Regions from separate parts of the Mesorhizobium sp. AA22 genome, predicted to be linked through region 2. Evidence: riboswitches for the same ligand, from Rfam matches in the RefSeq annotation. Region 2 holds a riboswitch; the other holds the start of a gene.
What was found. Region 2 has a riboswitch for thiamine pyrophosphate ahead of A9K68_RS13595 (YkoF family thiamine/hydroxymethylpyrimidine-binding protein). Riboswitches for the same ligand answer to the same signal wherever they lie in the genome.
Positions count from the first base shown of each region.

Region 1: linked by a shared signal. The riboswitch ahead of thiB (thiamine ABC transporter substrate binding subunit) and the one ahead of A9K68_RS13595 (YkoF family thiamine/hydroxymethylpyrimidine-binding protein) in region 2 are both predicted to bind thiamine pyrophosphate.

Region 1 covers NZ_CP048406.1:1,270,216-1,274,627, forward strand. The annotation lists gene A9K68_RS06050 (ABC-F family ATP-binding cassette domain-containing protein) at 1-1,819, opposite strand, end outside; gene A9K68_RS06055 (thiamine diphosphokinase) at 1,821-2,465, opposite strand; TPP riboswitch at 2,568-2,682, shown strand; gene thiB (thiamine ABC transporter substrate binding subunit) at 2,726-3,739, shown strand; gene thiP (thiamine/thiamine pyrophosphate ABC transporter permease) at 4,000-4,412, shown strand, end outside.
Region 2 covers NZ_CP048406.1:2,791,988-2,796,399, reverse strand. The annotation lists gene A9K68_RS13605 (aspartate aminotransferase family protein) at 1-694, shown strand, start outside; gene A9K68_RS13600 (alcohol dehydrogenase family protein) at 703-1,812, shown strand; gene A9K68_RS13595 (YkoF family thiamine/hydroxymethylpyrimidine-binding protein) at 1,822-2,430, opposite strand; TPP riboswitch at 2,421-2,532, opposite strand; gene A9K68_RS13590 (DUF2934 domain-containing protein) at 2,857-3,225, shown strand; gene A9K68_RS13585 (aspartate aminotransferase family protein) at 4,286-4,412, opposite strand, start outside.

The sequences.
Region 1 (4,412 bases), 1.5 Mb from region 2:
CCTCCATCTCCTCGCGCAGCATCTCCAGCTCCAGCCATTCCTCCTCGAGCGCTGCCAGCGTGGCGCGCTCCTTATCGAGGGCGGCGATGGTTTTCTGGAATGAGGCCGGGTCGCGCTCGTAATACGCCGGGTCGGCGATGTTGTTCTCCAGCCGTGAGATCGAGGCGTTCACCGCCTCGATCTTCTTCGGCAGTGATTCCAGCGCGAATTTCTGCTTGAACGACAGTTTCTTTGCCGGACCCTTCGGCGCAGCTGCTTCGGTCCTGCCTGCCGCCGCCACTTCGCTGGTCTCCGCCTTTGGCGGCCGTGGCTTGCGGTTGTCCAGCCTGGTGCCGCCGCGCTGCGCCAGCATGTCGGAATAGCCGCCGGCATATTCGATCCAGCGGCCGCCGCCGTCCGGCGCGATCAGGCTGGTCACGGTGCGATCGAGGAAATCGCGGTCGTGGCTAACCAGGATGACGGTACCGGCAAAACCGGCGACCAGTTCCTGAAGCAGTTCCAGTGTCTCCATGTCGAGATCGTTGGTCGGCTCGTCGAGCACCAGCAGGTTTGCCGGCCGCGCCAGCACACGGGCGAGCAGCAGCCGCGCCCGCTCGCCGCCCGAAAGCTCGCGCACCGGCGTGCGCGCCTGTTCCGGCTTGAACAGGAAATCCTTCATATAGGAGACGACGTGGCGCTGCTCGCCATTGATGACAAGGTTCTCGCCGCGCCCGTCGGTGAGGTATTGCGCCAGCGTTTCGGCCCGGTCGTCCGCCTCGCGCTTCTGGTCGAGCGTGGCGATCTCCAGATTGGTGCCGAGCCGCACCGAGCCTGAGTCCGGCTTCAATTCGCCGGTCAGCATCTTCAGCAGCGTCGTCTTGCCGGCGCCGTTCGGCCCGACCAGGCCGACACGATCGCCGCGCTGGATGCGGATCGAGAAGCCCTTGACCACGGTAAGATCGCCAAAGCTCTTCTCGATGTTCTTGGCCTCGATCACCAGCTTGCCGGATTCGGCGGCGTCGCTGGCCACCATGGTCGCCGCACCCTCGGCGCCGCGGTGGCCACGAAAACGCTGGCGCATGGTCTGCAGTTCGCCGAGCCGGCGCATGTTGCGCTTGCGCCTTGCCGTCACGCCGTAGCGCAACCAGTGCTCCTCGCGTACGATCTGGCGGCCAAGCTTGTGCTGCTCGCGCTCTTCTTCTTCCAGCACGTTGTCGCGCCATTCCTCGAAATGGCCAAAGCCCTTGTCGAGCCTGCGGGTCTGGCCGCGATCGAGCCAGACAGTGGCGCGTGACACGCGCTCGAGGAAACGGCGGTCGTGCGAGATGACGATCAGCGCCGAAGAGGTGCGGGCAAGCTCCTCCTCCAGCCACTCGATGACCGACAGGTCGAGATGGTTGGTCGGCTCATCAAGGAGGAGAATGTCGGGCTCCGGCGCCATGACGCGGGCGAGGGCAGCACGGCGCGCCTCGCCGCCGGAGAGATCGTTCGGCGGTTCCTCGCCGGACAGGCCGAGATGCTCCATCAGATAGGCGGCGCGGTAGGGATCGTCGGCGGGTCCGAGCCCCGCCTCGACATAGGCGCGGACGCTGGCGAAACCGTCCATGTCGGGCATTTGCGGCAGGTAGCGCACTGTCGCCGAAGGCTGGCGGAACACCTCGCCGTCCTGCGGCTCGATCAATCCCGCAGCGATCTTGAGCAACGTCGATTTGCCCGAGCCGTTGCGGCCGACCAAAGCGATCTTGTCGCCCGCCGACGCCATCAGTTCCGCTCCGTCGAGCAGCGGCGTGCCACCGAAGGTCAGTTTTATCCCGTCGAGATTGAGAAGTGGCGGCGCCATGTCAGCTTTCGGTAAGCGGGAATGGGTGGGCGAGCAACAGCGCGCGGCCGCTGCCCAGCGCGATTTCGAGCCGGCCCTTGACCTCATTGGAAATGGTCAGCGACGAGCCGAACGCCACCTCGATATGGTTCAGCGGCCATTTGGCGCCGGTCACGGTCAGGCCGGAAAGGTCGGAAAAGCCGAGAATCGAAAACAGCGTGCCATCCGCGTAGTCGAAGCCGGCCTTTCCGCGAAGCAAGGGGGTGCCTTCCTGTGCGCCGCTGGTCAAAAGCACGTCCGTCCCTGCCTCGGCCAGTCGGACGCTGAGCGCCAGGTGCAAGAAGGCGTGGTCGGTCCGCTTGCCACCGAACGCGCCGGCAAGCACGAGGCTGGTCGCGCCGCGTTCGAGCGCGGCGGCGATAGCCAGTTCGCCGTCGGTCTTGTCCTTTTCTGCCGGAAACACCTGGCGGGGCACGGCGGCCAGCTCGTCCGGCAGCTCCGCCGGCACCGAATCGAAGTCGCCGACCCAGAGTTCCGGCGTCAGGCTCAGCGTCCGGGCATGGCTCATGCCGGCGTCGGCGGCGATGACACGCGTGCCAGCGACCTGGCGGTCGAGCAGCGGCGTGCGGATAAGATCGCCGCCAAGCAGGATGGTGAATTTGCTCATATGCGTGGCCCTTACCAGCCCTGCTTGCGAAACGGAAGGCCGCGTTCCGGATGCCCGGCAAACTTCCGCTTGCGCCACACCTGGGCCGGGCCTATGTGTCGAAACGCTCTAACGGGGTGCTGGACGCGATCTTCGCGGACCAGCTGAGAGGCAACCATGCCAACCCGCTGAACCTGATCCGGTTTGTACCGGCGGAGGGATTAGACGTTTCGGACAGCCCGACGCCTCAATTCCTTTCAACGTGAACGAAGGAGGCGCCGATGCGCACGTTTTCATACACTCTTGTTTCGGCAATGCTGCTTGCGGCGGCCCTTCTCGCCGGCATCGGGCCGGCATCCGCGCAGGAAAAACTCACCGTCTATACCTATGAGAGCTTCACCGCCGACTGGGGTCCAGGCCCCGCGGTGAAGAAGGCCTTCGAGGCCGAATGCGGCTGTACTCTCGAATTCGTCGCGGTCGCCGACGGCGTCGCCCTGCTCAACCGCGTCAAGCTGGAAGGCGCCGCAACCAAGGCCGACATCGTGCTCGGCCTCGACACAAATCTGACGGCCGAAGCCAAGGCCACCGGCCTGTTTTCGCCGCATGGCGTCGTCATCGACGTCAATGTGCCGGGTGGCTGGAGCGACAATATTTTCGTGCCGTTCGACTATGGCTATTTCGCCGTCGTCTACGACACCGAAAAGCTAAAGACCCCGCCGAAGAGCCTGAAGGAATTGGTCGACGGCAATGCCGATGAGAAGATCGTCATCCAGGATCCGCGCACCTCGACGCCCGGTCTCGGCCTGCTGTTGTGGGTGAGGTCGGTCTATGGCGACAAGGCGCCGGAAGCCTGGGCCAAGCTTAAGGCAAAGGTGCTCACCGTGACGCCGGGCTGGAGCGAGGCCTATGGCCTGTTCACCAAGGGTGAGGCGCCGATGGTGCTGTCCTATACCACGTCGCCGGCCTATCACATGGTCGCCGAAAACACCGAACGCTATCAGGCGGCGTCCTTCGAGGAGGGCGAGTATCTGCAGATCGAGGTTGCCGGCTTAACCACCACGGGTGCGAAGAACCGGTTGGCGAAACAGTTCTTGACTTTCATGACCGGGCCGAAATTCCAGGATGTCATCCCCGAGACCAACTGGATGTTTCCTGCCGGCAAAACTGACAAGCCGCTCAATCCGGCCTTCGACAAGCTCGTCAAGCCGACCAAGACTTTGCTGTTCAGCCCCGAAGAGGTCGCCGCCAACCGCAAGGCCTGGGTCGACGAATGGCTGTCGGTGATGAGCAAGTAGTTTGTGATTGAAAGATGATCACTTTACGGTGCCCCCCTCTGTCCTGCCGGACATCTCCCCCTCAAGGGGGGAGATCGGATGTCACTTCCGCTTTCGCCAATCGAAGTCGAAAGATTGAGGCGAGGGTAAAGCTGCCAATCTCCCCCCTTGAGGGGGAGATGCCAAGTTTTGGCAAGGAGGGCAGGACAGAGGGGCGTGGGCGGGAACTCGGCCTCAGCCATATTTTCTGCTTCGACGATCGTTGAACCAGGCAGGGCGGCATGCATACCGGATATCCTGCCGATCCCCGCGTCGCCGCCGGCACCATCGCGCTTGCCGCTGTTGCGCTGCTGATCGGCGGAGCGTTCGCCGGGCTCATCCTTGAAGCTACACGCAACCCGACCGGCGCCGCGTCGACTTTCGATTCCTACCTCTTCCGTGTCGCCCGTTTCACGCTGTGGCAGGCTTTGCTGTCGACACTGCTTTCCGTCGTACCGGCGCTGTTCGTTGCGCGGGCGCTGTCGCGGCATCCGCGCTTCTTTGGTCGTGGCTTGATCCTGCAGCTCTTCGCCGTGCCGCTTGCGCTGCCGGCCATCGTCGCCGCACTCGGCATTCTGGCTCTCTATGGCCGTGCCGGCTATTTCGCCGGCGTGCTCACCGCGATTGGCGGTCAGGGCTGGCCGGGCATATACGG
Region 2 (4,412 bases):
CCTCGGCACCGGCGGCATTGTGCCGCCGCCCGCCCTCTATTGGGAAAAGATCCAGGCGGTGCTGAAGAAATACGACGTGCTGCTGGTCTCCGACGAAGTGGTCACCGGCTTCGGCCGGCTGGGCACCATGTTCGGCTCCGACCATTACGGCATCAAGCCCGACCTGATCACCATCGCCAAGGGCCTGACCTCGGCCTATGCGCCGCTGTCGGGCGTCATCGTCTCGGACAAGGTCTGGCAGGTGCTGGTGCAGGGTTCCGACAAGCTCGGCTCGCTCGGCCATGGCTGGACCTATTCGGCGCATCCGATCTGCGTTGCCGCCGGTGTCGCCAACCTCGAACTGATCGACGAGATGGACCTGGTGACCAACGCCGCCGAGACAGGCGCCTATTTCCGTGCCGAACTAGCGAAAGCCGCCGGCGGCCACAAAAACGTCGGCGAGGTGCGCGGCGACGGCATGCTGGCGGCAATCGAGTTCGTCGCCGACAGAAATGATCGCGTGTTCTTCGATGCATCGCAAAAGATCGGGCCGCAGGTCGCAACCGCCCTCGCCGCAAGCGGTGTCATCGGCCGCGCCATGCCGCAGGGCGACATTCTCGGCTTTGCGCCGCCGCTCTGCCTCACCCGCGAAGAGGCCGACATCATCGTCTCGAAGACGGCCGATGCGGTGAAAAGCGTGTTTGCAAACATCTGAAGATCGACATGAACGCCATGACCAAAACCCTCCCCGCCACCATGGCCGCCGTGCAGCTGACCGGTCACGGCGGGCCGGAAAAGCTCGTCTACCGCACCGACGTGAAAGTGCCCTCGCCCGCCCCAGGTGAAGTGCTGGTCAAGGTCACCGCTTGCGGCATGAACAACACCGATGTCTGGGTGCGTCAGGGCGCCTATGGCACGGAGGAAGATGCTGCCGCGGTATCGACTTGGCGCCGCCAAGGCAACACGCTGACTTTCCCGCGCATCCAGGGCACAGACACGGTCGGCCACATCGTCGCCGTCGGCGATGGCGTCTCGCCGGACCGTATCGGCGAGCGGGTGATGGTCGACTTCTCGATCTACAACCGCGACGACGATTCGCTTGCCGACATCGACTATATGGGCCACGGCCGTGACGGCGGCTATGCCGAGTACCAGGCTGTGCCGGCCGAGAATGCCCATGTCGTCGCCACCGAGCTGACCGACGTCGAACTCGCCACCTTCTGCTGTGCCTATCTCACCGGCGAACAGATGCTGGAACGTGCCGCACTAAGGGCTGGCGAGCGTGTGCTGGTCACTGGCGCTTCTGGCGGCGTCGGCTCCGGCATCGTGCAGCTGGCGCGGGCGCGCGGCGCCATACCCTATGCCGTCGTCGGCAAGGGCAAGGAAAAGGCGGTGCTCGACATCGGGGCCGAAGCGGTGATCACTCGTGGCATCGCCGACCTGCCCGCCGCCGTGAACGCAGCGACCGAGGGCCGGCCGATCGACGTGGTTGCTGACCTGGTCGGCGGCGCCATGTTCAACGACCTCTTGCGCATCCTCAGGCCCGAAGGTCGCTACACGACGGCCGGCGCGATTGCCGGCCCGGTCGTGCAGCTCGATCTGCGCACCATGTATCTCAAGCAGTTGCAGCTGCACGGGTCCAGTCAGGGCACGCGACACGATTTTCGCCGCATCGTCGGCTACATCGAGGACAAGAAAATCCGGCCGCTGGTCGGCGGCGTCTACAGGCTGTCCGATTTCCACCGCGCCCAGGCGGATTTCATTGCCAAGGATTTCGTCGGCAAGCTGGTGGTCGTTCCGGATGCCGTCTCGGATCTCGCTGCAACCCGTTGACAACCAAGGCTAACGAGGGCTCGGGCTGTTCGCCGACACGGTAAGGTCGAGCGCGACATGGCCTTGCGGCGCGCCGAAGCGAAGGAAAGCTTCCGACAGCGTCGCGAACACCGGTCCAGCGTCGCCCCTCAGCTTCGTGCAGAAATTCTTCGACCTGTCGAAGACCCCCGAGGCCTTGAGGAAGTCGATGCAGCCGTAGATCTCGTCCATGTGGTGGCCCTCGCCGAGCGGATAGAGCGAGAACTGCGCGGCGACCTCTTGTCCGAGTTTTTTCGCACCGTCGACATGCGCCCGCGCCGCGCCGATGCGCTCGGCCAGGGACAGCTCGTGGCTGCTGCCGGAAATCGGGGTGCAGATCGGATCGTCACGCTCGCCAGGGCAGCCACGCGACAAGGTCGCCGATAACACGCAATGCACACCACTTGCCGCCGCCGAGGCGAACAGATCGCGTATGGCCGGAAAAAGCTGTTCCGGCGGGCCGACGATCAGCGTCGAGATGTCGTCGGTCTCAATGCGGAAATTCGGCCGATAGAAATCCATCGCCGAAATTGCCTTGAGGATGACGCCGACGAAGTCATCGCACATCGGATACAGGGAAATCTGTGCACCTGAAAACATAGTCGCCTCGCTCCGCTGGCATTACCCAGATCAGCTTGAGGGACCGAAGGCTTGCACCTTCCATCTCAGCCCCGGCAATACGGAGCGCCCCTGTCGATATGGGCGACGTAGCAGCTGCGCGCACGATGTTCAAGCAATGGCCAGCTCTAATTTAGTCTGGCATCGTGCTGCAGGAGCCGAACTTTCTCCTGAAGCGCGTTTCCGTAGGGAAAACAATGCTGCACCCTTCAGCGCGATGGAGGACTTGCTCTCGAGCACCGCACGAGGATTTGCTCCGGGCCACCTAAATCATCGCAGCATCGCAACGCCGCAGGCATGGTCTTCCGGAAGCCAGCCTTCCCCTCTTTTGTCCGAAATCGGCGTGCAGGGTGGGATCGTTCCGACGCTCCTTCGCGTTGGGTGAAAACCTAACAAGGAGGAACGACCATGTCAGACGACAAACACGAACGCATTCGGCGCCGCGCATATGAGATCTGGGAACGAGAAGGCCAGACGCACGGTCTGCACGAGCGCCATTGGAATCAGGCGACCGTCGAAATTGAGAACGAAGACCGCTCGCTTGGTGCTCGCCCACCGGCAATATCTGGTGCCGATGTGCCAGCTCCCACGCAGACCCAAAGCCGAGTGAAGAAAGGCAACCGCGCCGCTGGTCAATTGGATGTTGAGGCAGCGGAAGCGCTGGCGATGAGAACAGGCATCACCGGCGACCAAGCTCAAGACCTCATCGACCGCCTCGGTGACGATCCGCTGGCACTCGATGAGGCGGCGCGGAGCCTTAGAGCATCCGAAAGGTAACCGCCGGCTGTCCAGGCAGCCCATCGCTGTACTCGACCACCGCCGCAGATTTTCAATCTTCGCCCCCCAAGCGGACCGCCGCATCGGCCGAACGCGTTTCGCCTTCAACGCTCGATGATGCGCGCGTTTCGACGAGCAGCGTCGGCTGCGATCAGCGCCGGGAATGTTCCAGCTTCACGAGGAGCAGGCCCTGTCCTGATGAGTTCCGTCAGCGTGGCCGACCGCACGTTCCCCACACAATGTCGAAGTCTGCCCGCATCGCGTGTGGGTAGAAAGCAGTGCATCAGCCCGGTTCGATTATCGTTTCCTCCACAAAACCAGTGAGGAAGGTTTGACCTGTCGATCAGCATGGCCAGCCATCCACGTCATCGCCGCTGGTCCAACCCACAGCGACCGGTCGGGCGCACTTGGGTTTGCTGACCTGGATGGTCCGGCCGGTGCGTCCGGCCGGCGCGGATTGCGCCACTGAACGACCGAGTTCCGGTAGGTTCTCTTGATTGCACGGCACAGGAACTTGTACCTGCGTTCGACGTTGGCCGCGGCGTTAGCTTCCGCAGGTCCCGTCGAGATCGCGAAACTGCCCTCCACTATGACTGTTTCGGTCATCTTGCATCGCAGGAATTGAATCGTGGAATTCTCATCACGGCAATACCAATCGTTATGTGCCTGAATGAACTCCGCTGAAAGCCGTGGCAGGTCCTCGGGAGACCAGATTATGCAGTAACTGCCGAGCAGAAATGTCTCGAGTGGTTGGGGGCGTGACCGTCTTCCACCGCGGGCCATCGACGAACAGGATAGCCGGATCGCGCAAAAGTTCGGTTACCAGAGCAGCCTCGTCATCAGTATGCATAATGAAACGAAGTTGGCTTCTCATTGTTCGACCCAATCGAGCAAGATGTCCGGTCGCGAAGACTTTCACGACCACATCCGTTTTGGAACCCGGAAACAGGTCTTTAGCACTAGTCCCTAAAGTTCGTCCTTAACCCGACCTGCAACCTTAGCCGAACGCGCTGTCAGCAGCCTGAGCAGGCATAGTAGTCCGCTGAGGCAGTTTTTTGTTTCAGGTTTCAGGTTCGACCTGCTTGACCGCGGCTTCGAGTGATCTTTCAAACGCGTCGACCACCTGATCGACCTGGGGTTCGGTGATGATCAGCGGCGGGCAGAAGGCCAGCGCGTCGCCCATGTTG